3 regions of the Streptomyces sp. NBC_01317 genome follow, and region 2 is predicted to be linked to each of the others. Evidence: riboswitches for the same ligand, from Rfam matches in the RefSeq annotation. Region 2 holds a riboswitch; each other region holds the start of a gene.
What was found. Region 2 has a riboswitch for S-adenosylmethionine ahead of OG349_RS26500 (aminotransferase class V-fold PLP-dependent enzyme). Riboswitches for the same ligand answer to the same signal wherever they lie in the genome.
Positions count from the first base shown of each region.

Region 1: another riboswitch for S-adenosylmethionine. It lies ahead of thrC (threonine synthase); the one in region 2 lies ahead of OG349_RS26500 (aminotransferase class V-fold PLP-dependent enzyme).
Region 3: another riboswitch for S-adenosylmethionine. It lies ahead of OG349_RS01905 (putative leader peptide); the one in region 2 lies ahead of OG349_RS26500 (aminotransferase class V-fold PLP-dependent enzyme).

Region 1 covers NZ_CP108393.1:4,787,876-4,797,489, forward strand. The annotation lists gene nagA (N-acetylglucosamine-6-phosphate deacetylase) at 1-345, opposite strand, end outside; partial or broken gene OG349_RS20750 (ROK family protein) at 474-1,388, opposite strand; gene OG349_RS20755 (ABC transporter substrate-binding protein) at 1,638-2,906, shown strand; gene OG349_RS20760 (DUF3263 domain-containing protein) at 2,908-3,171, shown strand; gene otsB (trehalose-phosphatase) at 3,588-4,451, shown strand; gene OG349_RS20770 (alpha,alpha-trehalose-phosphate synthase (UDP-forming)) at 4,485-5,897, opposite strand; gene OG349_RS20775 (hypothetical protein) at 6,024-6,173, opposite strand; gene OG349_RS20780 (glucosyl-3-phosphoglycerate synthase) at 6,212-7,177, opposite strand; SAM riboswitch class I at 7,344-7,471, shown strand; gene thrC (threonine synthase) at 7,487-8,782, shown strand; gene OG349_RS20790 (ubiquitin-like small modifier protein 1) at 8,836-9,114, shown strand; gene OG349_RS20795 (cold-shock protein) at 9,479-9,614, shown strand, end outside.
Region 2 covers NZ_CP108393.1:6,095,503-6,105,116, forward strand. The annotation lists gene qcrC (cytochrome bc1 complex diheme cytochrome c subunit) at 1-703, shown strand, start outside; gene qcrA (cytochrome bc1 complex Rieske iron-sulfur subunit) at 700-1,758, shown strand; gene qcrB (cytochrome bc1 complex cytochrome b subunit) at 1,755-3,386, shown strand; gene trpD (anthranilate phosphoribosyltransferase) at 3,617-4,681, shown strand; SAM riboswitch class IV at 4,811-4,928, shown strand; gene OG349_RS26500 (aminotransferase class V-fold PLP-dependent enzyme) at 5,063-6,391, shown strand; gene OG349_RS26505 (Lrp/AsnC family transcriptional regulator) at 6,434-6,715, opposite strand; gene OG349_RS26510 (rhomboid family intramembrane serine protease) at 6,712-7,389, opposite strand; gene OG349_RS26515 (hypothetical protein) at 7,571-7,813, shown strand; gene OG349_RS26520 (NYN domain-containing protein) at 7,847-9,211, shown strand; gene OG349_RS26525 (C40 family peptidase) at 9,529-9,614, shown strand, end outside.
Region 3 covers NZ_CP108393.1:448,517-458,130, reverse strand. The annotation lists gene OG349_RS01945 (GMC family oxidoreductase) at 1-928, opposite strand, end outside; gene OG349_RS01940 (hypothetical protein) at 1,363-1,746, shown strand; gene OG349_RS01935 (dioxygenase family protein) at 1,884-2,690, shown strand; gene OG349_RS01930 ((R)-mandelonitrile lyase) at 2,815-3,210, shown strand; gene OG349_RS01925 (hypothetical protein) at 3,497-3,658, shown strand; gene OG349_RS01920 (AMP-binding protein) at 4,039-4,830, opposite strand; gene OG349_RS01915 (zinc-binding dehydrogenase) at 4,827-5,204, opposite strand; gene OG349_RS01910 (acyl-CoA dehydrogenase family protein) at 5,120-5,815, opposite strand; SAM riboswitch class IV at 6,353-6,466, shown strand; gene OG349_RS01905 (putative leader peptide) at 6,500-6,658, shown strand; gene OG349_RS01900 (LLM class flavin-dependent oxidoreductase) at 6,878-8,083, shown strand; gene OG349_RS01895 (NtaA/DmoA family FMN-dependent monooxygenase) at 8,145-9,539, shown strand; gene OG349_RS01890 (LLM class flavin-dependent oxidoreductase) at 9,536-9,614, shown strand, end outside.

The DNA.
Region 1 (9,614 bases), 1.3 Mb from region 2:
GACCAGCTCGGAGAGGATCCCGGCGCGCTGGGCGAGGAAGTCCGCCTCGCCCGTCACGAGGGAGGCGACGAGGGTCGTGGTGCCGTGCTCCAGGTGCGTACGGACGCCCTTGAGGACCTCGTCCACGGAACCGGAGGTGAACGAGGCACCGCCGCCGCCGTGGTTGTGCATGTCCACGAAGCCCGGCACGACCCAGTGGCCCGACAGATCAAGCGTTACGGCGTCGGCGGGGGCGGCGCCGGTGATCCGGCCGCCCTCGACGATCACCCGGCCGCCGTCCACGGTGCCGGTGGGCAGCACCACTCTGCCCCCGGTCAGAACGGTGCTCTTGGCGCGTGCGGCCATCAGGCGGATACCTCCGTGGAGAGACGGTCGGATCGGCCGGAGCCGTCGGAATGATCGATGCCGGCGCCGTTGCCGGAGGCGGAGCCTGTCTCTGTGCCTGCCTTCGCGTCCTGCCCGCCGCCGGAACCCGCCAGCAGGTCCCACGCGAGCAGCCCCGCGCCCAGGCAGCCCGCGGTGTCCCCGAGGGCCGCCGGCACGATCTCGGGGACCTTCTGGAACGTCACGCGCCGCTCCACCGCGTCCCGTAGCGGGGCGAACAGGGTCTCCCCGGCCTCGGCCAGCCCCCCGCCGACGATGAGCGTGCGCGGGTCGAGCAGGGTCAGCGCGGTGACCAGCCCGGCGGCGAGCGCGTCGACCGCGTCCAGCCACACCCGTACCGCCGCCTCATCGCCCGCGTCCACGGCCCGCGCGCAGTCCGCGGCGTCGGCCGCCGGGTCGCCGCTCGCGGCCGCCCAGGCGCGCGTCACGGCGGCGGCGGAGGCGATCGCCTCCATGCAGCCGCGCTGGCCGCAGCCGCACTCGGGCCCGTCGGGGCGGACCACGACATGGCCGATCTCGCCCGCGTACCCGTGCGCCCCGGCCTCGATGGTGCCCTCGATGCCGATCGCGCCGGCGATGCCGGTGCCCAGCCCCACGAAGAAGAACCGGTCCGCGCCCTTGCCCGCGCCCAGCCGCCCCTCGGCGAGGCCGCCGGTGCGTACGTCGTGGCCGAGCGCGACCGGTACGCCTCCGAGGCGCTCGCCGAGCAGATCGCGCAGCGGTACGTCCCGCCAGCCGAGGTTCGCGGCGTACACGGCGGTTCCGCTTTCGGCGTCCACGATGCCGGGGACGGCGACACCGGCCGCCACGGCGCTCCCGCCGAAGTGCTCGACGCCGTACGCGCGCAGGTCGGCCGCGAAGTCGAGAATGGTCCCGACGACCGCGTCGGGCCCGCGCTCCCGGTCGGTGGCCCGCCGCGCTTCGTACAGCAGCGCGCCGTCCGCCCCGACCAGGGCGGCTTTCATACCGGTGCCGCCCACATCGAGGGCGATGACGTGTCTCACAAAGAACAGTCTCGCGCGTAGACCCTTGAAAGGTCTAGTCCACTGGCCTGGATTGTTGCGTGTCCATACAAAGCCCTGACGTGGTCCCGGCTTTGAGAGATGCCCGGTTGAGACGTTGCCGAAGCGAAACCCCGCAGTTGTGGACCTTAAACCTCCGGATAGGGGAAAATCACTGCCTTGTAACAGGGCGCCACTGGGGACCGACTGGGACCTTACGTACACCGGAAGAACAAGGGTGGGGACAGAGCTGTGCAGCAGCGCTACCTGGCAGTGACCGCGGCGATAGCCGCGATGGGCATGACAATGGCGCTGGCGGGTTGCGGTGCCACCGGGTCGTCGGGCGACGTCACCCTCAAACTCGTCGCGGCCGACTACGGGAACAGCCCGGCCAACAGCTCCGAGAAGTACTGGTCCGCGCTGGCCAAGGACTTCGAGACCAAGAATCCCGGCATCAAGATCGACGTCGACGTCCGCTCCTGGAAGACCGTCGACGCGGACGTCGCCTCGATGGTCAAGCGGGGGGAGGCCCCCGACATCGCGCAGATCGGCGCCTACGCCGACTACGTCAAGCAGGACGCTCTCTACAGTGCGGACGAACTCCTCAACATCCCCACCCAGGCGAACTTCCTGACGCAGCTGTCGGACGCGGGGAAGGTCAACCGCGTCCAGTACGGGCTGCCGTTCGTCGCGTCCACCCGGCTGCTGTTCTACAACGAGAAGCTCTTCGACGAGGCCGGGCTGAGCGCTCCGAAGACCTGGGCCGACATCGAGTCGGACTCCAAGGCGCTGAAGGAGAAGGGCGTCACCACGCCGTTCGCGCTGCCGCTGGGGACCGAGGAGGCGCAGGCCGAGACGATGATGTGGCTGCTGAGCGGCGGGGGCGGCTACACGGAGACCGCCGACGACTCGTACAGCATCGACTCGGCGCAGAACGTGGCCACCTTCAGGTGGCTCCAGAAGAACATGGTCGAGGCCGGGCTGACCGGGCCCGTGGCGCCGGAGAAGCTGGACCGCGCGGCCGCGTTCACGGCGTTCAACGCGGGCAAGGTCGGCATGCTGAACGGCCACCCGACGCTGATGCAGGAGGCCGAGAAGGCCGGCATCAAGGTCGGGATGGTGCCGCTGCCGGGCATCAACGGCACGTCCAAGTCGTCGATGGGTGTCGCCGACTGGATGATGGCCTTCAAGCAGCCCGGCCACCGCGAGGCGGCGGGCAAGTTCCTGGACTTCGTGTTCAGCGACAAGAACGTGCTGGACTTCGTGGGCCAGTACGACCTGCTGCCCGTCACCTACAGCGCGAACGAGGCGATGGCCGCGGATCCGGAGTACGCGGCCCTGAGCAAGTTCCAGGAGGCGCTGCCGACGTCGCAGCTGCCGCCCGTCGGCAAGACGTCGTGGGCGAAGGTCAGCGAGAGCATCAAGAAGAACATCGGCAAGGCCGTGGAGCCGGGTGTGAACCCGTCGACGGTGCTGGGGGAGATCGCGCGGGACGCGGTCACGGCGGAAGCCGCGGAGTAGCGTGCCGGATCCCGAGCCCGAAGAGCCCGCGCCGCCCGTGTCCGATCTTTCAGATCGGGACAGGGCGGTGCTGGCGATGGAGCGGCGCGGCTGGCCGGGGCCGGGGGCGAAGGAGCGGGCGATCCGGGAGGACCTGGGGATCTCGCCGACCCGGTACTACCAGGTGCTGGGCGCCCTGCTGGACGACCCCCGGGCCCTGGCCCACGACCCGGTCACGGTAAACCGCCTACGCCGGGTCAGGGCCGCGCGCCGGGAGGGCCGTTGAGCGTGGTGGGCGCGGGTTACTGATGTCCTCAAACGCCGGACGGGCTGGAGTGTGCCCCCCCCCACTGCCCCCAAGGCCGGACGGGCCGGGGGTTGTCTTGAACGCGGGCGTGGAAGGGGGACGGGCAGGGGTCGTGTCCGGAACGTAAAGCGTGTTTTGTGTCGCGTGACTACCGGTAAACCAAACAAGACCCCGAACGCGACGTAAAACATGCAGTGCAGGACACGACCCCTGCCCGGCCCCCGGCAACAACCCGCACCCAGCCCACCGGGCCGCAGCGGCACAATCAAGCCCGTCCGGCGATTGAGGACAATCAGTAAGCCGCACCCGCCCGCACCGGGCAGACCCGCGGCCCCCCGGCCCCAGAACGCCCGTCCGGCGATTGAGGACAATCAGTAACCGATAAGGTCGGAGACATGGGCAGCCCCGAGATCCCCCTGCCGAGTCCCTCCACCCCCGCCGGCACCCACGGCCTCGCCGCGCTCCTCGCGCGCCCCGCCGACGCCATCATCGCGCTCGACTTCGACGGCACCCTCGCCGACATCGTCCCCGACCCCCAACAGGCCCGTGCCCACCCCCGCGCCGTCCCGGCGCTCGCCGCCCTCGCGCCGCACGTCGCCTCCGTCGTGGTGATCACCGGCCGCCCCGCCGAACTCGCCGTCCGGTTCGGCGGCTTCGCGGGGGTGCCGGGCCTGGAGCACCTCGTCGTGCTCGGCCACTACGGCGCCGAGCGCTGGGACGCGGCCACCGGCACCGTACGCGCCCCCGCCCCGCACCCGGGCGTGTCGGCGGCCCGCGCCGAACTCCCCGCCCTCCTCGGCGGAGACGGATCCGCCGCGCAAGGCACCGCGCAAGGCACGTGGATCGAGGAGAAGGGCCAGGCGTTCGCGGTCCACACCCGCAGGGCCGCCGACCCCCAGGCCGCCTTCGACACCCTGCGCACCCCCCTCGCCGCCCTGGCCACCCGCCACGGCCTGGTCCTGGAACCGGGCCGCATGGTCCTGGAACTCCGGCCGCCCGGCGTGGACAAGGGCGTGGCGCTGACGAAGTACGTAGAGGAATCAGGCGCCGAGACCGTCCTGTACGCGGGCGACGACCTGGGCGACCTCCCCGCCTACGCGGCGGTCGACACCCTCCGCGCGAAGGGCCACCCGGGCCTCCTGGTGTGCAGCGGCACGGAGGTCCCGGAACTGTCCACCAGATCCGACCTCACCCTCCCGGGCCCCGCCGCGGTCGCCGACTTCCTGGCAGCCCTGGCGCAAGCGGTGGCCGGCGCCTGATACGGCCACCCGCCCGCGCCTGACACCGCGCCATCAGGCGCGCAACGCCTCCAGTTGGTCCAGGAACCACTGGGACGGGGGGAGGGCCGTGGCCGCCGCCGCCAGGCGTTTGGTGCGTTCCGCGCGTTCGTCCTGGGGCATCGTCAGGGCCTCGTGGAGGGCCGTGGCCGTCGCCGTGATGTCGTACGGGTTCACCACCAGCGCGTCCTCGCCCAGCTCCTCGTACGCGCCCGCCTCGCGGGACAGGACCAGGACGCAGCCGTTCTCCGAGACCACCGGGATCTCCTTCGCGACCAGGTTCATGCCGTCGCGGATCGGGTTGACCAGGGCCACGTCCGCCAGGCGGTACGCCGCCAGGGAGCGGGCGAAGTCGTCCTTGACGTGGAGGACGACCGGGAGCCAGCCGTACGTGCCGAAGTCCAGGTTGATCGCGTCCGCCACGCGCTGGACCTCGGCCGTGTAGTCGCGGTAGACCGACAGGTCCTGGCGGGAGGGGTACGCGAAGGCCACGTGGACCACCCGTTCGCGCCACTCCGGGCGGTCGGTCAGCAGCTGCCGGTACGCGAGCAGGCCGCGGACGATGTTCTTGGACAGTTCCGTACGGTCCACCCGGACGATCGTCCGCCGGTCGGTCCCGCCGATCTCCTCGCGCAGGGACACGGTCCGATCGTCCACGTCGGGGCGGTGCGCCCGTTCGCGCAGGAAGTCCGCGTCCGCGCCCAGGCCGTGCACGCCGATCCTGGTGTTGCCGGTGCCGCCCAGCAGCTCCGTACAGCAGGCCGTGAAGGCGTCCGCCCAGCGGTGGGTCAGGAACGCCGCGCGGTCCGCGCCCAGGATGCCCCGGAGCAGCTGGCGCGCGATGTCGTCGGGGAGCAGCCGGAAGTAGTCCACCGGGGCCCAGGGGGTGTGCGAGAAGTGGCCGATCCGCAGGTCGGGGCGCAGCGCCCGGAGCATGCCGGGCACCAGCGCCAGGTGGTAGTCCTGCACCAGCACGGACGCGCCGTCGCCCGCCTCGTCCGCCAGCGCCTCGGCGAACGCGCGGTTGTACGCCTCGTACGACGCCCACTGCGCCCGGAACTCCGCGCCGAAGGACGGCTCCAGCGGGGTCTGGTAGAGCAGGTGGTGGACGAACCAGAGCGTGGAGTTGGCCACCCCGTTGTACGCGTCCGCGTAGACGTCGGGGGCGATGCCCAGCATCCGTACGCGCTGCCCGCCCGTGTCCTCCGGGTCCAGCCGGCCGCCGGTACGCCGTACCGCCTCGCGGTCGCCGTCGCCGAGCGCCGCGCACACCCACACCGCGTCCGTGTCGGGGCCGATGGCCGACAGGCCGGACACCAGCCCGCCGCCGCCGCGCCGGGCCTCCAGCGCTCCGTCGTCGCGGAGCGTGTACGAGACGGGGCCGCGGTTGGACGCGACGAGGACCTGGGCGGCCTGCTCGGAAACCATGTGCCGAAATCTAGCCCGTACGGGAAACGCTCAAACGTACGGAGAGCAGCCGTAGTGAGAGCAGCCGTACGGAGAGCCGTACCGAGAGCAGCCTTACGGAGAGCCTTACGGAGAGCCGTGCGGGGATCAGTCGCCCCTGCGTCCCCGTGCCGCCGCCAGCGCCACCACTCCCGCCCCCGTCAGCGCGACCGCCATCCCGCCCAGCAGCCACAGCCGCTCGGCCGTGACGCCGGTGGCCGCCGCCGCGAGGAACCACAAGTTCAGAGGAGTCTCCATAAGCACGCAATATAGGTAAATAGGACCAGAGGGGGTGGTTACGCCGCGCGGCCGGCCGTGTACTCCGCGATCTCCCGCATCGGCGGCCGCTCCTCCGTGTCCACGTCGTACGTACGCGGTTCAAAGCCGTTCTCGCCCCGCTCGAACTGCGTCAGCTCGGGCCGTACCAGATGCGCCCCCAGCTGCGACCGCGACAGGCGCAGCTGCGCCGTACGGTAGATCGCCGCCGCCATCCGCCCCAGCGCCCGGTCGTCCTGGTGCCGGTGCAGCCGCGTGCCCACGTCGACCTGGCCCAGCGCGTCCAGCCCCACACTGTGCAGCGCGTCCACCAGCAGCCCCAGCTCCACGCCGTACCCGACGGGGAACGGCAGCCGCTCCAGCAGGGTGCGCCGGGCCGCGTACTCCCCGCCGAGCGGCTGGACGAACCCCGCCAGGCGCGGCCAGTGCAGATTCAGCAGCGGCCGGGCCACCAGCTCCGTGACCCGCCCGCCCTGGCCCACGGCGGCCCCCCGCGCCCCCAGCGGCCTGTCGTACATCGCCTTCACCAGCTGTACGTCGGGCTCCGTCAGCAGCGGCCCCACGATCCCCGTCACGAAGTCCGCCGAGAACTCCCGCAGATCCGCGTCCACGAAGCACACCACGTCCCCGCCCGTCACCAGCAGCGACCGCCACAGCACCTCGCCTTTGCCGGGCAGCGCGGGCAGCCGCGGCAGGATGTCGTCCCGGCGCACCACCCGCGCGCCCGCCTCCGCCGCCACCTTCGCCGTCGCGTCGGACGAACCGGAATCAATCACCACCAGCTCGTCGACCAGCTGCGCCTTCTCCATCAGCTCGCGCCGGATCACCGACACGATCCCGCCGACCGTCTCCTCCTCGTCCAGCGCCGGCAGCACCACGCTGACGGTCGTGCCACGCGCGGCCTTCGCCGCCAGGAGCCGGTCGGGCGTACGGTCGGCCACGGACCAGGAACGCCTGGTCAGCCAGCGTTCCACCTCTTCCAGCACGGTCGGTTCTCCCTGAAAGTGATCCATCTCGCGGTGCGGACCACTATCTCCACGGTCCGCTCCTTCGGTTACAGTCTTGAACAACACGAATGACCACCGCATGTCGGGGGTCATCCGGTGGACAAACGCTCGGATCGCGGGACCGACCCCGGATCCGATGCCATACCGCTCATCCAGAGGGGCAGAGGGAACGGCCCGTTGAAGCCCCGGCAACCCTCCCGCCGACCGCGAGGTCATGGTGGGGAAGGTGCCAATTCCGTCTTGCGGCGAAGTACGTCGTGAGGAAGATGAGGAAAGGGCCTCGCCTCCATGTCTGTGCAGACCGTCCCCACGCCCGGTGTCACCCCCGGTGCCGTCGATCTCGGACCCGCCGCCGCCCTCTCGTGCCGCGAATGCGGCGAGCGCTTCGACCTCGGCCCGATCTTCGCCTGCGCGTCCTGTTTCGGGCCGCTCGAAGTGGCGTACGACCTGCCGAGCGGCACCCCCGAAGAGCTGAAGAAGCGCATCGCCGAGGGCCCCGACAACATCTGGCGCTACGCGCCGCTGCTGCCCGTCCCCGCCGACGTGGCGAGCAAGCCCAACATCAACCCCGGCTTCACCAAGCTCGTCAAGGCCGACAACCTCGCCCGCGAACTGGGCGTCACCGGCGGCCTGTACGTGAAGGACGACTCCGGGAACCCGACGCACTCCTTCAAGGACCGCGTCGTCGCCATCGCCGTCGAGGCCGCCCGCGCCTTCGGCTTCACGACGCTCTCCTGCTCCTCCACCGGCAACCTGGCCGGCGCCGTCGGCGCCGCCGCCGCCCGCGCCGGCTTCCGCTCCTGCGTGTTCATCCCGAGCGACCTGGAGCAGGGCAAGGTCGTCATGGCCGCGGTGTACGGCGGTGAACTCGTCGGCATCGAGGGCAACTACGACGACGTCAACCGCTTCTGCTCCGAACTGATCGGCGACCCGCTCGGCGAGGGCTGGGGCTTCGTGAACGTCAACCTCCGCCCGTACTACGGCGAGGGCTCCAAGACACTCGCGTACGAGATCTGCGAGCAGCTCGGCTGGGAGCTGCCCGACCAGCTCGTCATCCCGATCGCCTCGGGATCGCAGCTCACGAAGATCGACAAGGGTCTCCAGGAGCTCATCAAGCTGGGCCTCGTCGCGGACAAGCCGTACAAGATCTTCGGCGCCCAGGCCGAGGGCTGCTCCCCGGTCTCCGCCGCCTTCAAGGCGGGCCACGACGTCGTACGGCCCCAGAAGCCGAACACCATCGCCAAGTCCCTGGCGATCGGCAACCCGGCCGACGGCCCGTACGTCCTCGACATCGCCCGCCGCACCGGCGGCGCCGTGGACGACGTGAACGACGAGCAGATCGTGGACGCGATCAAGCTGCTTGCCCGTACCGAGGGGATCTTCGCGGAGACCGCGGGCGGGGTGACCGTCGGCGTGACGAAGAAGCTCATCGACGCCGGCCTGCTCGACCCGACGCTGACGACGGTCGTGCTCAACACGGGCGACGGTCTCAAGACGCTGGACGCCGTGGCCCCGACCACAGGACCCACCGCCACGATCCGCCCGAGCCTCGACGCGTTCCGCGCCGCCGGCCTGGCCCACTGAGCCACGCGTCGCGTCCCCGCGTCCCGCCCATCACTGAAGGAAGGCACCCCACCATGAGCGTCAAGGTCCGCATCCCCACCATCCTCCGTACGTACACCGGTGGCCAGGCCGAGGTTCCGGCGGAGGGCGAGACCCTCTCCGAGGTCATCCAGTCGCTGGAGGCCAGCCACCCCGGCATCGCCGCGCGCGTCCTGGACGACGAGGGCAAGCTGCGCCGCTTCGTCAACGTGTACGTGAACGACGACGACGTCCGGTTCGAGCAGGGCCTCCAGACGGCGACGCCCGCGGGCGCCGGCATCTCGATCATCCCGGCGGTCGCCGGCGGCTGCTGACGCCGGATCACGGGGACGCTTGACGCGTGTCCTTGGCCCCGTCCGTACAAGAGTCGGCCCCCTCCGCACGGGAAGCGGAGGGGGCCGTTCTTTATGGTTGAGCGCGGTAGAGTTGGGAACACCCCCTCGCGGCCGGTGCCGAGCGCATACGAGAACGCGACAACCTGGGGTCAAACTCTCGGTGACTTTTGCGGGCACATGTGTGTTTTGCCCGGCCCGACTTGCCCCGGAACGCAGTCAATCCGTCGCTATGTGTGTTCGGTCGTGCCCAGATTTCTCGTCCGATTGACCTGTTGCAGAGGGCAGTTGGGCAGATACATTCAGCCGCGGTCGAAGCGTTCCGGCAGTAATAGGGGAGTAAGGCATGGCTCAGGGCACCGTCAAATGGTTCAACGCGGAGAAGGGCTACGGCTTCATCGCGGTCGACGGTGGTGCGGATGTTTTCGTCCACTACAGCGCGATCCAGATGGACGGCTACCGCACCCTTGAAGAAGGTCAGC
Region 2 (9,614 bases):
CAAGGCGCAGGCCGACACCACCTCCCAGTCACTCGCCATCGAGGAGGGCAAGAAGCTCTACTCCGTGGGCTGTGCGAGCTGCCACGGAGTGGGCGGCCAGGGCAGCAGCGACGGTCCCTCCCTGGTGGGCGTCGGCGCGGCCGCCGTGGACTTCCAGGTCGGCACCGGCCGCATGCCGGCCCAGCAGCCCGGCGCGCAGGTGCCGAAGAAGAAGGTCATCTACTCGCAGAAGGAGATCGACCAGCTCGCCGCGTACGTCGCGTCCCTCGGCGCGGGACCCGCCCAGCCGACCTCGGAGCAGTACAGCCCCGACGGCGCGGACATCGCCAAGGGCGGCGACCTGTTCCGTACCAACTGCACCCAGTGCCACAACTTCACGGGTGAGGGCGGCGCGCTGACACACGGCAAGACCGCACCGAACCTGAACGGCGTCAATCCGAAGCACATCTACGAGGCCATGCAGACCGGCCCGCAGAACATGCCGTCCTTCCCGGACACGACGATGCCGGAACAGCAGAAGAAGGACCTCATCGCGTACATCCAGGCGGTGAACGGCTCCGACGCCCCGAGCCCCGGCGGTCTCAACCTGGGCGGCCTCGGCCCCGTCAGTGAGGGCCTGTTCGGCTGGATCTTCGGGCTCGGCGCATGTATCGCAGTCGCCATCTGGGTCGCGGCCCACACCGCTAAGGCCAAGAAGTCATGAGTAGCCAAGAGATTCCAGAAGAAGAGAACCTGCCGAGCGCGCAGGAGCCAGGGCACGGCGGCGCGGTCGAGCGGGCGGACGATCCGTTCGCCGACCCGGGACTGCCGGCGCATCAGCCGCGGATCCAGGACATCGACGAGCGCGCCGCCAAGCGGTCCGAGCGGGTGGTCGCCTTCCTGTTCCTGCTCTCGATGCTGGCGACGGTCGCGTTCATCGCGTCCTTCGTCGCGTTCCCGGTGGACAAGATCGTCTACATCTGGCCGATCGGGCACATCAGCATCCTGAACTTCTCGCTGGGAGTGACGCTCGGCATCGCCCTGTTCTGCATCGGCGCCGGCGCGGTCCACTGGGCCCGCACGCTGATGTCGGACGTCGAGATGACCGACGAGCGCCACCCCATCGCGGCGACGCCCGAGGTCAAGGCGAAGGTCCTGGCGGACTTCGCGGCAGGTGCGTCGGAGTCCGGCTTCGGCCGGCGCAAGCTGATCCGCAACACGATGTTCGGGGCGCTGGCGTTCGTACCGCTCTCCGGTGTGGTGCTGCTGCGCGACCTCGGCCCGCTGCCGGAGAAGAAGCTCCGCAGCACCCTGTGGGCCAAGGGCAAGCAGCTCATCAACATGAACACCCTGGAGCCGCTGCGTCCCGAGGACGTCGTGGTGGGCTCGCTGACCTTCGCCATGCCCGAGGGGCTGGAGGAGGACAGCGAGGAGTTCCAGCAGGAGATCGCCAAGGCCGCCCTGATGATCGTCCGTATCCAGCCGGACGACATCAAGGACAAGCGCGAACTCGAGTGGTCCCACGAGGGGATCGTGGCCTACTCGAAGATCTGCACCCACGTCGGCTGCCCGATCAGCCTGTACGAGCAGCAGACGCATCACGTGCTCTGCCCGTGCCACCAGTCCACCTTCGACCTCGCCGACGGCGCCCGCGTCCTCTTCGGCCCGGCCGGTCACGCCCTTCCGCAGCTGCGGATCGGAGTGAACGGTGAGGGCAATCTCGAGGCGCTCGGCGACTTCGAAGAGCCCGTCGGCCCTGCCTTCTGGGAGCGCGGATGAGTAACAGCACGGACGAGACGACGAACCGCAAGGCGCCCGCCGGAGAACGGGTCGCCGACTGGGCGGACGGCCGGCTGGGCATCTACGGCCTGGCCAAGGCCAACATGCGGAAGATCTTCCCGGACCACTGGTCCTTCATGCTGGGCGAGGTCAGCCTCTACAGCTTCATCATCATCATCCTCACGGGTGTCTATCTGACGCTGTTCTTCCACCCGTCGATGAACGAGGTCGTCTACCACGGCAGTTACGTCCCGCTCCAGGGCGTACGGATGTCGGAGGCGTTCTCCTCGACGCTGGACATCAGCTTCGACGTCCGCGGTGGTCTGCTGATCCGCCAGATCCACCACTGGGCCGCGCTGATCTTCCTCGCGGCGATGCTCGTGCACATGATGCGCGTGTTCTTCACGGGCGCGTTCCGCAAGCCCCGTGAGGTCAACTGGCTGTTCGGCTTCCTGCTGTTCGTCCTCGGCATGTTCACCGGGTTCACCGGTTACTCGCTCCCCGACGACCTGCTGTCCGGCACCGGTGTCCGCTTCGTGCAGGGCGCGATCCTGTCCGTGCCGATCGTCGGTACGTACATCTCGATGTTCCTGTTCGGCGGGGAGTTCCCCGGCGGCGACTTCGTGAGCCGGTTCTACTCGGTCCACATCCTGCTGCTGCCCGGACTGATGCTGGGCCTGGTGGCGGGGCACCTGATCCTGGTGTTCGTGCACAAGCACACGCAGTTCGCGGGCCCCGGGCGTACGGAGAAGAACGTCGTCGGCATGCCCCTGCTGCCGATCTACATGGCGAAGGCCGGCGGGTTCTTCTTCCTGGTCTTCGGTGTGATCTCGATCGTCTCGGCGATCGCCACGATCAACCCGATCTGGGCCATCGGCCCCTACCGGCCCGACCAGGTCTCCACCGGCGCGCAGCCCGACTGGTACATGGGCTTCTCCGAGGGGCTCATCCGGTTCATGCCCGGCTGGGAGATCAACTTCTGGGGCCACACGCTGGTCCTGGGTGTGTTCATCCCGCTGATCATCTTCCCGCTGGTGCTCGTCGCGATCGCGGTCTACCCGTTCATCGAGGCGTGGGTCACCAAGGACGACCGCGAGCACCACATCGCGGACCGGCCGCGCAACGCGCCGACCCGTACGGCCTTCGGTGTCGCCTGGCTGTCGTGGTACTTCGTGCTCCTGGTCGGCGGTGGGAACGACATCTGGGCCACCCACTTCCACCTGTCGATCAACACCATCACCTGGTTCGTCCGGGTCGGGTTCTTCGTCGTCCCGGTCCTCACCTTCATCGTCACCAAGCGGTTCTGCCTCGGCCTCCAGCGCCGGGACGCCGAGAAGGTGCTGCACGGACGCGAGTCCGGGCTCATCAAGCGGCTGCCGCACGGCGAGTTCGTCGAGGTCCACACGCCGCTGGAGCAGGGCGACCTCTACAAGCTCACCGCGCACGACCAGCAGAAGCCGGCCGAACTCGGCCCGGCGGTCGACGAGAACGGTGTCGAGCGGAAGGTCTCGCCGGTCGAGAAGGCACGGGTGAAGCTCAGCAAGGGCTTCTACGGGGAGAACACCCAGATCCCCAAGCCCACCGCCGAGGAGTACAGGGAGATCACGAGCGGCCACGGCCACCACTGATCCCACCGGCCCCAGGGTCGCCACCACCGAGGGCCCCGGCCCGGTCTCCTTCTCGGAGACCGGGCCGGGGCCCTCGGCGTCGGTCCGGAGGCCGCTGCGGTTGTGTCGCCCTCGACACCGGCCGGTCCGCAGTACGGGCACGCGGCCCGCCGGGGCGGTGTCCGCCGATAGGCTGGGCGGCGGGTCCGGCGGCAGGCCGGGGCCCGTTCTGCTGACACCCAGGAGCGAGCATGAGCGCTGTTACCCCCGTCGGAGGCGACACCGTGGCGGCCCGGACCTGGCCGGGCGTCCTCAACCCCCTGCTGCGCGGCGAGAACCTGTCCACGGACGACACCGCCTGGGCGATGAACCAGATCATGGACGGCGAGGCCACCGACGCGCAGATCGCGGGCTTCGCCGTGGCGCTGCGGGCGAAGGGCGAGACCGTCGAGGAGGTCTCCGGCCTCGTCCGCGCGATGTACGCCCACGCCAACACCATCGAGGTGCCCGGCCGTACGGTCGACATCGTGGGGACCGGCGGCGACCTCGCGAAGACGGTCAACATCTCCACGATGGCGGCGATCGTGGTCGCGGGCACCGGCGCGAAGGTCGTCAAGCACGGCAACCGCGCCGCGTCGTCCGCGAGCGGCGCCTCCGACGTCCTGGAGAAGCTCGGCGTCAACCTGGAACTGACCCCGCAGCGGGTCGCGGAGGTCGCGGAGGAGGCGGGGATCACCTTCTGCTTCGCGGTGAAGTTCCACCCCGCGCTGCGGTACGCGGCCAAGGCGCGCCGGGAGTTGGGCGCGCAGACCACGTTCAACATCCTCGGGCCGCTGACCAACCCGGCCCGGGTACGGTCCCAGGCCGTGGGTGTGGCGGACCTGCGGATGGCGCCCATCGTCGCGGGGGTGCTGGCCGAGCGCGGCAGTTCGGCGCTGGTCTTCCGGGGCGACGACGGGCTGGACGAGCTGACGACGACCGCGACCTCGCGGGTGTGGGTCGTGCGGGACGGGAAGGTCGGCGAGGTGCCGTTCGACCCGCGTGAGGTGGGTCTGCCGCTGGTGCCGGTCGAGGCGCTGCGGGGCGCGGACGCGTCGTACAACGCGGACGTGGCCCGGCGGTTGCTGGCGGGTGAGACCGGCCCCGTACGGGACGCGGTGCTCCTGAACGCGGCGGCGGCGCTGGTGGCGCTGGACCCGACGGACGACGCGCTGGAACTCCAGCTGGCGGCGGGCATCGCGCGCGCGGCGGAGTCGGTGGACTCGGGCGCGGCGGGGCGGGCCCTCGCGCGCTGGGTCGAGGCGTCGCACCGGTAGCGGGAGCGGGCGGGCGGGGCACGGCCACCGGCCGCGCCCCGCCTCTTCCGTTCCCCCCCCACCTGCTCTGTTCCACATCCCGGACGCGGACTTGAGGCCGCTGCCCGTCTGTGTCAAGCTCGTGCACAAGGTCATGAGTGACAGCGATTTAGGCCCCGGCTCGCTGTCCGGCAACCCTCCGTCCGTGGCGGGGTGCCCCGGGTGAAGACCAGGCCGTAGGCAGCGAGGTCTACGGCAAGCGCGGACCCCTGGCTTTCTTGGGGTCCAGGTCCTCGAGGGAGCAGTCTCGTGACGTCCGCATACCCGAACGCCGCCGCCAGGTCGTCGGCCACCTCCGGCGCCAGCACCACCACCACCGAGGACCCCGCCTGTGCGGCGCCGCTGCCCGTGCTCGGGCGTGACGTGACGGTCCCGCTCGTCACCGGGGGCGAGGTCACCTACGCGGCTCTCGACTACGCCGCGAGCGCCCCCGCGCTCCAGCGGGTCTGGGACGACGTCGCCGCCTACGCGCCGTACTACGGCAGCGTGCACCGGGGCGCCGGCTACCTCTCCCAGCTGTCGACGGACCTGTTCGAGAACAGCCGCCGCACCGTCGCGGAGTTCCTCGGCTGCCGCCCCGGCGACCAGGTCGTCTTCACCCGTTCGACGACCGACTCGCTCAACCTGCTGGCCGCCGTGGTCCCCGCCGGCACCCAGGTCTTCGTGTTCGAGACGGAGCACCACGCCTCGCTCCTGCCCTGGCGCGACGCCCGGGTGACGTACCTGAACGCGCCCCGTACCCCCGACGAGGCCGTCGCCACGCTCGACCGCGCGCTCGCCGGGCGGGAGGAGGGCCCCGCCCTGGTCTGTGTCACCGGCGCGTCCAACGTGACCGGGGAGATCTGGCCCGTACGGGAGCTGGCCGCCGCCGCCCACCGGCACGGCGCCCGGATCGTCCTCGACGCGGCGCAGCTCGCCCCGCACCACCCCGTCGACATCGCCGGACTGGACGTCGACTGGGTCGCCTTCTCCGGGCACAAGCTCTACGCGCCCTTCGGCTCCGGTGTCCTCGCGGGCCGCGCCGACTGGCTGCGGGAGGCGGAGCCGTACCTCGCGGGCGGCGGCGCCAGCCGCAAGGTCGCCCGGCGCGCGGACGGCGGGGTGGACGTCGACTGGCACACCACGGCCGCCCGGCACGAGGCCGGCTCGCCCAACGTCATCGGCGTGTACGCCATCGCCTCGGCGTGCAAGGCGCTCGAAGAGGCCGGGTTCGACACGCTCGTCGCCCGGGAGCAGCGGCTCGTCCGCCGGGTGCGGGACGGACTGGCCGCGGTGCCCGAGGTCCGGGTGCTGTCGCTGTTCGGGGACGACGCCCCGCGTGTCGGCGTGCTCTCGTTCGTGGTGGAGGGCTGGAACAGCTCACACTTCGCCGCGGCGCTTTCCGCCGAGTACGGCATCGGGGTGCGGGACGGCCTGTTCTGCGCCCACCCGCTGGTACGGACGCTGCTGGGCAGCGACCCGCAGGACCCGGGGGAGTGCGGTGCCCCGGAGGCGGAGCCGGGCGAGCGCTCGCTCAACGCCATCCGGGTGAGCTTCGGCGCGGGAACGCCCGACGAGCACGTGGACCGGTTCGTCGGCGCGGTGAAGGAACTGGTGCGCGAGGGCGCCCGCTGGAGCTACCGCACCGAGGAAGGCCGCTGCGTCCCGGACCGGGACGGCGAGACCGTCTGACGTACGCCCGTCCGGATACGCCCCGGCACCTCAGGAGGCGGTCTACGCGTCGAGTCCGATCGCGAAGGCCGCCTCCAGGTCGTGCTGGGAGTACGTACGGAACGCGACGTGCGTGTCCGTCGCCTCGACGCCTTCGATCTTGCTGATCGACCCGGGGATGATGTCCGCCAGGTCGTCGTGCCTGGCCACGCGCACCATGGCGATCAGGTCGTACGTGCCGGTGACCGAGAAGACCTCGCTGACGCTGTCCAGCGCGGCGATCGACTCGGCGATCTCGGGGATCCGGCCGACGCTGGTCTTGATGAGCACGATCGCGGTGATCACGGTTGACGTTCTCCCTCGGTGGTCACGGCTTTGGCTTCCACCCTATCGCTCCGCCGGTAACGCCCCCAGGCGTAGCAGAAGCCCACGGCGAAGCCCACCAGATGGGCGAGGTAGGCGACCCCGGGCCCCGATCCGGCGTTCCGGGCCGCCACCCACTGGAGGACGAACCAGAAGATCAGCACGATCCAGGCGGGGAAGCGCAGCGGCAGGAAGAGGAGGAACGGGAAGAGGCTGGTGACCCGCGCCCGGGGGAAGAGCCGCAGGAACGCGCCCAGCACCGCCGAGATCGCGCCCGACGCCCCCACCAGGGTCTGCTCCGAGCCCGCGTTGGCCATCGCGTACACGAACAGGGCGGCGTAGCCGGCCGCCAGGTAGAACAGGGCGAAGTGCAGTCGCCCCATCCGCTCCTCCGTCATCGCCCCGAAGACGTAGAGGAAGAGCATGTTCCCCAGCAGGTGCAGCCAGCTGCCGTGGACGAAGAGCGCGGTGAGAGGGGTCAGCAGGGCGCGCGGGGTGGGGTCGTGCGTCAGCTGGTCGGGGATGACGCCCCAGCGTTCGAAGTACGCGCTCTGCGCCCCGAGGAGCGCCTCGCCCCTCCCGTACGCCATGGTGAAGCCCGACAGGGGGCTGACCAGGAACGTCAGCACGCAGAGCGCGATCAGTCCGTACGTCACCACGGGGCCGTCGTTCGCCGTGCGCCAATTGATCACGGACAGAGCATGGCGTACCGGGAGTCATCGGGCGGGAATGCCTCGCCGGACAATGGGGTACCCGCGAGGCCGTAGGGTTACGGGCGGACATCCACACGTTCGACGGCGCACCGCCGGCCCCACCCCGACACTCAAGGACGGCACGATGACGACGGTTCCCCGGCCGACGGCCGCCACCCGGTGGCGCTGCACGCTCTGCGGCAATCTCACGCGCTTCGACGTGACCCGGTCGTCGAGGGTCGTCGAGTACGTCCATCTGGACCTGGCGGGGGAGCCGAAGGTGGAGGAGCGTGAGGTGGTCAGTGAGACCATCGAGTCCGTGCGCTGCCGTTGGTGCAACGCGGTGGACCAGATCGAGCTGGTCGACAGGCCGGGCGCCGGTTCCTGAGGGAACCGCCCGAGGGTAGTGGGGTGACGGAGCGTGGAGCAGCCGGACAGCGGTGCCGAGCCGGCCGGTGCGGCCGGCGGTGACGCCGCCGAGGCGCTCGACCGTCCGCTCCCGGACGGGGTGAGACGCCGGGTCGTCGCGCTGGTCTCCGACGCCTTCGGCGGGCTGACCGTCACCGAACTCCCGGCGCAGCTGCGCCAGTACGCCCGCTTCACCCCGAACAGGCGTGCCAAGTTCGCGGGCAACGCGATGGCCGCCGCACTGGAGAGCGACCCCCTCTTCCGCCAGCGGATCGGGGAGCGGATCACCCAGTCGCAGCCCGAGCTGTCCGCCGCCCTGGAGTCCGGATCGCCGCCCGCCGCGGCCGATCCCGTCGATGTGGCCGCCGCCGCGTACGTGCTGCGGCCCCCCGGATGGGTGAAGTTGGTGGCGGCCGCCGGCGAGGAGGCCCAGCGGGCCGACGCCGAGCGCGCGGGCGAGGAGGCCCGGCGCGAACTGGAGCGGCTGCGCGAGGAGCTGGCCGTCGCCAGGGCGCTGACGAAGACCGAGAACGAGCGGTTGCGTACGGAGCTGGAGGCGGCCCGCAAGGAGGCCGAGTCGCTCCACCGCAAGCTGCGCAGCGCCCAGAGCGACGTCAAGCGGGGCGAGGCCGCCCTGCGCCGTACGACCGCCGAGTCCGAGGCGCTCAAGGCCGAGGCCGCCGCGCAGGTGTCGGCCGCCGAGAGCGAGACGCGGCGGATCAGGGCGCGGCTGACCGAGGCCGAGTCCACGGTCGAGGCGAGCCGCAGGGCCGCGCGCGAGGGCCGGTCGATAGAGGACATGCGGCTGCGGCTGCTGCTGGACACGGTCCTGGAGTCGGCGCAGGGGCTGCGCCGCGAGCTGGCCCTGCCGCCGGCCAACACCCGGCCCGCCGACACGGTCGACGCCGTCGAGCCGGGCCGGATGTCGCCGAAGGACGTGGCGGCGCGGGCGCTGTCCGACCTGGACCCGGCGCTGCTCGACCAGTTGCTGGCGCTGCCCCAGTCGCATCTGATCGTGGACGGCTACAACGTCACCAAGACCGGCTATCCGACGATGCCGCTGGAGAAGCAGCGGCTGCGGCTGCTGGGCGGGCTCGCCATGCTGGCGGCCCAGTCGGGCGCCGAGATGACGTGTGTCTTCGACGGCGCCGAGCTGGCGGCCCCGGTGCTGCTCGCCCCGCCGCGCGGGGTACGGGTGCTGTTCTCGAAGCCCGGGATCACGGCGGACGAACTGATCCGCCAGCTCGTCCGCGCGGAGCCGCCCGGGCGGCCCGTCGTGGTGGTCTCCACCGACCGTGAGGTCGCGGACGGAGTGGCGAAGGCCGGCGCCCGGCCCGTCGCGTCCGCCTTGTTGCTGAAGCGGCTTTCGCGTAGCTAGTCAACTCGTGCGGCCAATGACCGAATTAGCGTCTCTTGTGGCCACCGCAGCGTCAAATGCCCATTACTGCCTGTGTGGTGTCGGTAAATTATGCCCCTCGCGGCCGAGATTTTTCCCGTGAGGATTTGAACTGATCACAAGAAGGTCACTAGGGTCAGGCCTCGAACCTTCGCGCGGTCGATCACCCATTCGGGGTGGCAGCGAAGGAACCGCCGAGTCCACGCCGTTCAGCCCGGTTCCCGGGGGAGCTGAAGGCGCGGAGCCGGGACATTCGTCCCCTGCCCGGTAGGCGGCTGAGGAAGAAGGAGCTCGCCTTCGTGGCGTCCCACCGTCGTCCCAAGCAGCCCAACCGCGCCCGGGTGACCGTTCTCACCGTGACCGCGGCCGCTGCCGTGGCGCTGAC
Region 3 (9,614 bases), 5.6 Mb from region 2:
TGCTGTCGCCGGGGGTCAGGTCCGCCGCATAGGTCGCCACCCCCACGGGGTGGTCGGACAGATTGGTGCCGACTCCGGGAACATCCCGGACGACCTCGATGCCGTGCGCGCGGAGCATGTCCGCGGGTCCCACCCCGGACAGTTGCAGGAGGTGCGGCGAGCCGACGGCTCCGGCGCTCAGTACCACCTCGCGGCCGGCCCGCGCCTCGGACTCGACCCCGCCCCTGACGTAACGGACACCCGTGCACCGATCGCCCGAGAAGGTCAGCCGTACCACCAGGGTGTCGGTGGCCACGGTGAGGTTGGGGCGGCCGGCGGCCGGCGTCAGGTACGCGTCGGCAGCGGACTGCCGGACCCCGTCGGCCGCGGTCAGCTCCGTCCAGGTGACGCCCTCGGGGTGGGCGCCGTTGAGATCGTCCGACGCGGGGATGCCGAGGTCCCGGAACGCGTCGAAGGCCGCCCGGGACGCGGGATGGGGGGCGTCGACGGGCCTGGGGCGCACGGGCCCCTCGGTTCCCCGGTAGGCGGGGTCGAGTCCCTCGGTGTTCTCACTGCGCCGGAAGTACGGCAGCAGATCGGCGGATCCCCAGCCGCGGACCTCCCACGCGTCGAGCGCCGCGGGATGGCCGCGTACATGCATCATCGCGTTGATGGCGCTGGAGCCTCCCAGCACCTTGCCGCGCGGGTAGACGATCTCCCTGTTGTTCAGCCCCGTCTGCGCGACGGTCCGGAATCCCCAGTCCACCTCACCGCCCCACAGGGTGAACCACGCGCCAGGAACCGCCATCGCCGGGGGGCCTTCGGCCTGCCCCGCCTCGATCAGCAGCACCTGGACGTCCGGGTCCCGCGACAGACGCGCCGCCAGCACCGAACCCGCCGTACCGGCCCCCACCACCACATAGTCGAAATCCTGCGCTGTTTCAGTCATGAGCACATCCCTCAACAACTTGCCAGGTTTTCCTCTTGACGTTCCGTCACTTACAGCTCGAACAAACACTCGATGTGATTGTGTGGCATCCGGCCGGAGGCGGAGAACCGCAACCGCCCAAGGAAAGAGCGCGCCATTCGCGGGAGCGGTATGGATCTCGGCGCTGGAACCGGTCGCGCCGGCTCGGGTGGATCACCCCGGCGTCGGTGCGATGCCCTCGGCCGCCTTCGGACCCTGTCATCGACAAATCCGACAAAACGACCTCAGTACCAACGTACCAGCCGTTCAGTAGGCACGCCAGGCCGACGCCGGCGAGGGGGTCCGGATATTCGCATACCAATCGTTCAGTACGGCGTTGACATACTGAACGATTGGTATGTACGTTGGTCGTGCGGTCCAGGGGATCGGCCCCTGCAAGCCGAGGAGGAACGAAAATGACTCACGAGCAGACGTGGGACGTGGTGCGCCGCTACCACGAGGCGTGGACCACGACCAAGGACTTCGACGCGGCCTCGCGACTGCTCGCGGAACGCCTTGAGACGGATCTTCCCGTCAACACGTACGTGGACAAGCGGGAGTTCGTGAAGGCCATCCGCGGCTTCGGCGAAAGCGTGTCGAGCGTCCGGCTCCTGTCGGCGTGCACCGGCCCCCTTCCGGGTGAGGCGCTGATGATCTACGACCTGGTGCTCGACCCGATCGGGACCCTGCGGATCGCCGAGCAGTTCAAGGTCGCCGAGGGCCGGATCACCTTCATCCGTCAGGTCCACGACACGGCGACCATGCGCGCGGCCGGGTTCGCACCAGCCCTGCCGCTGTGACCGACCCCGCTGCCGGAGAGCCGCGACGGCGGCGCCGACAACGATCAACGGCGATCCGGTCGGCGTACGGCGGAATCCGCCGTCCGGTCACCACCGAAGCCGACCAGCAACGTCAAGAAGGAGATGAAGGCAGAACAATGCCCGAATACAGCGAGCGCGTCGCCGAGGTATCGGCCGAGCTTCTCCAGGCGATACGAGGCGTCCTGCTCCGGCAGAAGGTCCAGTACGACGAGTACTCGGCCGCGGTCCTGTGGATCCGTGATCTCGTCGACGCCCGCGAAGTGCCGATGTTCATCGACAACCACTTCGAGGCGACCGTCGAGCAGGCCACGTACGACGGCCTGCCCGGCTCGCAGGGAACGGTCGAGGGCCCGTACTACGTCGAAAACGCGCCGCTGCTGACGGAGAAGCCGTACGTCATGCCCATGCGCGACGACGAGCCGGGTGACGCGATGGTACTCAGCGGCCAGGTCCTCGACCTCGACGGCAAGCCCGTTCCCGGCGCCCTCGTCGACATGTGGCACGCCGGCAACGACGGCACCTACTCAAGCTTCGTCGGCGACGCTCCTCCGCTGAATCTCCGGTGCAAGATCATCACGGACGACGAGGGCCGCTTCCGGATCAGGACGATCAGGCCCCAGCCGTACCAGATTCCCACCGGCGGCCCCACAGGACGCTTCCTGGCCATGATCGGCCGCCACGCGTGGAGGCCCGCGCACTTCCACCTCAAGGTCTCGGCCGAGGGCCACGACCTGGTGACGACGCAGCTCTACTTCCGCGGCGGGGACTGGCTCGAAGGCGACGGCGACGTATCGGGAGCCGTCAAGGAAAACCTGAAGATCGACGTGACTCCGAGCGAGGACAAGGACGTGGCGGCGGCGTACTCGCTGAGCACCCCGTTCAACTCGTGCGAGTACACCTTCCACCTGCGTCCGGCGACCTGACGATGTGTCACGGGAAGGAGAAGCACACCGTGTCGCTTCGCTGCCGGCCGAGCGGGAGCGCAAAGTGTCGCAGACGACAGTCCGTCCTCGCTCCGAGGACGAACACTCACACAGGAGGACGAAGATGAACATCGTAAGGAACGGATTCGAAACGATGGCCGGCCCCGCCGAAGGGTTCACCGGGGACGTCTACATCGACGTGATCAGCAAGCCGCTGCCGCCTTCCCGGATCATGGGCGGAGTCGTCCACTTCACGCCCGGGGCCCACACGGCATGGCACAGCCACCCTCTCGGCCAGACGATCTACGTCACCGAGGGAGTCGGCCTCGTCCAGCGCGAGGGAGGACCGGTCGAGGAGATCCGGCCGGGCGACCGCGTCTCCATCGAGCCGGGTGAGAATCACTGGCACGGCGCCACCCCCGGGTGCTTCCACACCCAGATCGCCTACCAGGCCGCCGACGAGACCGGAAATCACACCACTTGGGGCTCCCACCTCGCCGAGGACGAGTACCCCAGGTAGATCCCACAGCGGCGCCTTTCCCGTCTTTCTGGCATGGAGATCATCGCGGCCGACCACCGGCTCCCGCCAGAGGACCACAGCCGACGCGCGAGGGCCGCCGGGCGAATCGTCCGGCGCCCCCCGTCCGGCGCCCCCCGTCCGGCACCCAAGGTGCGGCCGAGGCCGTACGGAGCGGGGTTGACACCGTCCGCGGCTCGCACCCAGCCCAACCATCACCGGCTGACCGACCACGCCCCACAACTCCACCACCCCACTGGAGAGCACACCATGGGCCACGAGTTCGTGGGTGTCGACGAGCACACCCGCGTCCCGCAGCGCGCGGCCGTCCGCCTCGACCACCAGCACCAGCCGCTCGGCCGCGCCGTCGTCCACGGAGAACGCCGCCGCGCAGTTCGGTTGCAGGGCAGGGCCCGCGCTCTCCGCCGAGACCTCGATGTCCTGCGGGTAGTAGTTGCGGCCCTTGCGGATGATCACGTCCTTCAGCCGGCCGGTCACGAACAGCTCGTTGTCGTGCAGGAACCTGAGGTCGCCGGTGCGCAGCCAGGTCCCCACCTCCTCCTCACCCGCGAGGCGGGCCCCGAAGGTGCGCAGGCTTTCTTCGGGCCGCCCGTGGTAACCGTCCGCCACGCAGGGGCCGTTGACCCAGATCTCGCCGACCGTGTCCTCAGGGAGCCCGGCCAGGGTCTCGGGATCGGCGATACGGACCGTGGTCGTACCGACGGTCGTTCCGCTGCCGGCGACGGGGACGCCCCGGGGCCCCTCCGCCGGTACGACCCGGCCCTCCCGCAGCGCGTCGGAGGAGACCGCAGCAGCGTGGGGTCGCGGTCCTCACAGCTCCCCGTGGCCTTGAGGGTGTTCTCCGCCAGCCCGTAGCCGGGGGACATCGCCCTCGCTCGGAACCCGGCCGGGGCGTACGTCTCGGTGAAGGCGCGGACCGTGTCCCACCGGACCGGCTCCGCCCCGTTGGCCGCCACCCGCAGCGAGGACCGGTCGGGCCCGTCCGGCAAGCCGTTGTCGGCCGCGTCCCGGACGCACATTTCGTACGCGAAGCTGGGCGCGGCGGTGTGACTGCCCCGGAACCGGGAGATCGCCTCCAGCCGGCGCCCCGGCCGGCGGCGCGTGCGGCGCCTCGGTGTCCACCAGGGTCGGCCCGGCCAACTCCCGTGTGTCGCCGAAGTCCTCCAGGCCGCGCGTGACCGCTGTGGTGGTGAGGACGGTGGACGTGCCCGCGTCGTCGGCGATGCGCCGCAGCCGCTCCAGGCCCCGCCGCCTGCTCGGTACCTGTACGGGAGCGCCCGCGACGCCCGCGTACATGCAGGCGAGCAGGGTCGAGACGAACTCCAGTCCGGACGGGTAGAGCAGCACGGCGGAGCCGCCGCCGAGCCCGGCCGCGTCCAGCGCGGACGCCCGCTCCCGTGCGGCGAGGTCGAGTTGACCGTACGTCAGGCTATCGTCCGGGTGCTCCCCGTTGCGCAGGAAGACATAGGCGAGTTCGTCCGGCTGCGTCCTGCCACGCAGGCGCAGGACCTCGGGCAGGCTGGGCAGCGCGGTGGTCGCGGGGTCCAAGGGTGCCGGGGCCAGGGTGGTGGTCCCGCCCGGCAGGGCGCTCACGGCGCTCATCCGACGAGCGCCGGCTGCGGGGACGACCTCAGCGGACCCAGCTGCTCCTCGCCGATCCTGGCGCGGAATTGATGGTCCGTCACCCCGAAGCCCGGTTCCGGCGCCAGGGCGAGGACACCGACCTTGCCGGTGTGGCTGTTGGTCTGCACGAGGCGGGCCGCCTCACCGACCTCCGACAGCGGGAACACGTCGGACAGTACGGGCGAGACACTGCCGAGCTTCAGCAGCCGCATCATCTCCGCCGCCTCGTGCAGGTTCATGCCGTGACTGCCGACGACGCGCTTGAGGTTCATCCAGAAATAGCAGTTGTCGAAGGAGTGGTCGTACCCCGTGCTCGATCCGCAGGTGACGACCGTGCCCCCCCGGCGGGCCACGATGACCGAGATCCCGAAGGTGGCCCTGCCCTGCTCGCCGAACTGCTGGGCTCACAGCCCGAAACACCGGCGACGCCCGCTCTCGCCGTGGCCGACCGACCGGGGCTGGGACAACGAGGGCCTGTTCGACGCCGCCGCGCGGTGGTCGCGGGCAGGCCGCCCCGGGTGGACGACCCCATCTCGGGCTCTGCGCGGGCGTGGTTGAGCAGGGTCGGACGCAGGGCGGACTCTTCCAGCACCCGGGCGTACAGCTCCTCGGGCCACGGGCTCCGGGTCTGGAGGAGATGGGGGACGATGGTCATCCCGGCGATCAGCGCGGTGGACGGATCGCCCCGGCCGAGCGCCAGCAGGATCTTCGTCACGTCGGTGGAACTCACCCCGGACCCGCCGTACTTCGTGTCCGCCCCGGCGGTCGACAGCCCCGCCTCGTGCACCAGTTGGAGCGGAGCGTGCGGGAAGGACCCGGTGCGGTCGTACTCGGCCGCGGTCGCCGCGAGGGACGCGCTCACCTCGTCCAGCCGGCCGAGATCGGCACGTAACAGCCGGTTCCCGGTGGCGGCGGGTCTCGTGAGTCCCCCCACCGGGACGGGGAGGGAAGAAGCGGTGACCATGGGCGTGTCCTCGCGTCTGGGTGGCTGTCCGGACACCGTCGGTGAGCGGCGGTGGGCGGGCTGAGGGCGCGACCGGGGCGCCGGCCGGACGGAACCGGGCACGGCCCGGTCGGCCGCCGGCCGTGGGGAGGCGGAAGGGAGCGTCAGGAGAAGAGGGTGTTCGTGTGCTGTCCCGCGCCGCTCACCGGAGGCCCGGTGGCGGGGACGTGCTCATCGGCTCAACGACAGCCGGTCGACTTGACCTTGCCGAAGTCCACGACTCGGCACTGAGTCAGACGGGGCGTCAGATGACGGTCGAGTCCGTGGCGGCATGCGAGGGCGCAAGCCGGGTACCGGCCGTACTCCGTCGCGATCGCTGGCCTGAACATGGCACTGAGCATGCAGGACGAGGGCACTCTGCGTCCAATGCCGAATACTGATCGAGATCGATCGTGAGCGCTTATCGGTCGCGCGCCGACCGGTACGGGCCCGGGGGACGGTCTGTGGTCATCGAGTGGGGATTGTGCCGGACACCGATGCGGAGTTACCGTTCACGCAGGTTATGAGTGTCAGCGACAAGCCCTGGTTGGCTGACCGGCAACCCTCCTGACGCGGCGGGGTGCTCCAGGTGACGACCCGGCGGAGCCGAAGACGGCAGCGCAAGCGCGAGAGCTCGGACCGGTACGACCGGTCGAGGCGGAGGTGATGGCAGTGCGAGGACGGAACGGCACGCGCACGGCCTTCGCCGTCAGGAGCCACCCCCGCGCCGTCGGCATGTTCTCCCGGCGCCACATCGATCTCCAGCGTGTCGCCGGCGCCCTGTGTCCGGCGTACGTGAACGCCGCGCCGCGGCACACCCCGTAGCGGCACCTCCTCCGCCGCACGGCCCCGACGTACAGCGCCCTCCGACGCACGTCCGCCGACTTCCGCCCGGGACACGACCCGGAAACGGAAGGCACTCGGCATGTCCAGGAGATCTCCCGGTCCAGGAGAACTCCGCGCCCACGTGATGTTCGAGTCCACGCGATGTTCGAGTCCACATTGTCGAGTCCACGAGATTTCCGAGCGGGAAGCGATACCGCCATGCCTTCAGCACCTTCACCCCTCCATCTGGCCGTCGCCCTCGACGCCGCGGGCTGGCATCCCGCGGCCTGGCGCGAGCCGGGGGCCCGGCCCCGCGAGCTGTTCACCGCGCGGTACTGGACCGACCTGGTGACCGAGGCCGAGCGGGGCCTGCTGGACTTCGTGACCATCGAGGACTCCCTGAGCCTCCAGTCCTCGTCCTTCACCGGGCCCGACGGCCGCACCGATCAGGTGCGGGGCCGGCTCGACGCGGTGCTCGTCGCCGCCCGGGTCGCGCCGCTGACCCGGCACATCGGACTGGTCCCCACCGCCGTCGTCACCCACACCGAGCCGTTCCACGTCTCCAAGGCCGTCGCCACCCTCGACTACGTGAGCACCGGCCGGGCCGGCGTCCAGGTCAAGGTGTCGGGACGCGCCGACGAGGCCCCGCACTTCGGCCGCAGGCCGGCCGTCCCACTGCGCGTCGACGAGCTGGACTCGCCCGCAGGGCTGGCCCTGCTCAAGGAGCTGTTCGACGAGGCGGGCGACTACGTCGAAGTGCTGCGCAGGCTCTGGGACAGCTGGGAGGACGACGCCGAGATCCGCGACGCCGCCACCGGCCGCTTCATCGACCGCGACAAGCTCCACTACATCGACTTCACAGGGGAGCGGTTCAGCGTCAAGGGGCCCTCCATCACCCCGCGCCCGCCGCAGGGACAGCCGGTCGTCGCCGCGCTCGCCCACCGTGCGGAACCGTTCCGCCTCGTCGCCACCTCGGCCGACGTCGGCTTCGTCACGCCGCGCGACACCGAGGACACCCGGGCGATCCTGACCGAGATCCGCGACGCGCAGGCCACCGCCGGCCGTGACGGCGAGACGGTCCACGTCTTCGGCGACCTGGTGGTCTTCCTCGACGACGATCCCGCGGCCGCCGCCGACCGCCGGGCACGCCTGGAGGAGCGCGCGGGCGCCCCGTACACCAGTGACGCCCGGGTCTTCACCGGTACGCCCGCCGAGCTGGCCGACCTGCTCCTCGAAGGCCGGGAGGCCGGTCTGACCGGCTTCCGCCTGCGGCCCGCCGCCCTGCCCCACGACCTGGAGCGGATCACCCGGGGCCTGGTGCCGGAACTCCAGCGGCGCGGTGCCTTCCGTACCGCCTACGAGGCGGCCACCCTGCGCGGCCTGCTCGGTCTGCCCCGCCCCGCGAACCGGTACGCCGCGCTCTGAGCGTGCCCCGGCCTCGCCCGCTCCGAAGAGAGCTCCGAAGACACGTAAGGACGCACCCCGCATGAGCAAGCCCGTCAAGCAGATCCACCTCGCCGCCCACTTCCCCGGCGTGAACAACAGCACGGTGTGGAGCGACCCCGCCGCAGGCAGCCAGATCGACTTCAGCTCCTTCGCGCACCTCGCCAGGACGGCGGAGCGCGCCAAGTTCGACTTCCTCTTCCTGGCGGAGGGGCTGCGGCTGCGCGAGCAGAACGGGGAGATCTACGACCTCGACGTCGTCGGCCGTCCCGACACCTTCACCGTCCTGACCGCGCTGGCCGCCGTCACCGAGAAGCTCGGACTCGCCGGGACGATCAACTCCACCTTCAACGAACCGTACGAAGTGGCCCGGCAGTTCGCCACGCTCGACCACCTGTCCGCGGGCCGGGCCGCCTGGAACGTCGTCACCTCCTGGGACGAGTTCACCGGGCAGAACTTCCGGCGCGGCGGCTTCCTGGCCCAGGAGGACCGCTACCTGCGCGCCCGGCAGTTCCTCGCCGCGACCTGGGAGCTGTTCGACTCCTGGCGCGGCGACGAGATCACGGCCGACCAGGACGCCGGGATCTTCCTCACCGATCCGGCGCCCGGCCGGTTCGACCACCACGTCGACCAGTTCGACATCAGCGGCCACTTCAACGTGCCCCGCAGCCCCCAGGGCCGCCCCGTCATCTTCCAGGCGGGCGACTCCGAGGAGGGCAGGGAGTTCGCGGCCTCGGGCGCGGACGCCATCTTCACCCGCCACGGCACCCTGGAGGACGGCCAGGCGTTCTACACCGACGTCAAGCGGCGCCTCGCCCGGTACGGCCGCACCCACGACGAGCTGAAGATCCTGCCCGGCGTCAGCTTCGTGCTCGGGGACACCGACGCGGACGCCAGGGAGAAGGCGGACGTCATCCGCCACCAGCAGGTCAGCGGCCCCACCGCGATCAAACTGCTCGAACAGCTCTGGAACCGCGACCTCGGCTCGTACGACCCCGACGGACCGCTGCCCACCGTCGACCCGCTCGTCGGCGAGAACACCGTCGCCCGTGGCAGGGCCTCCGTACGGATGCACCGCGACCCGGTGGCCACCGCCGCCCGGTGGCGGGCCCTGGCCGAGGAGAAGGACCTGTCGATCCGTGAGCTGATCATCGCGGTGACCGGACGGCAGTCCTTCATCGGCTCCCCGGCGACCGTCGCGGAAGCGCTCAACCACTTCGTCCAGTCCGACGCCAGCGACGGATTCATCCTCACCCCGCACCTGACCCCCGGCGGTCTGGACGACTTCGCCGACACCGTCGTACCGCTGCTCCAGGAGAGGGGCGTCTTCCGCCGCGAGTACGAAGGCGACACCCTCCGCGAGCACTTGGGGCTCGGCGCGGCCGGCGCGGTGCGGTCCGACCCGGCCGGAGCCGCCAACAGGAAGGCCGCGTCATGAAGTTCCTCGCCATCACCCTGATCGTGCACGCGCCCGACCCGGTCACCGGTGTCAGGAAATCGACCCACGACCGTT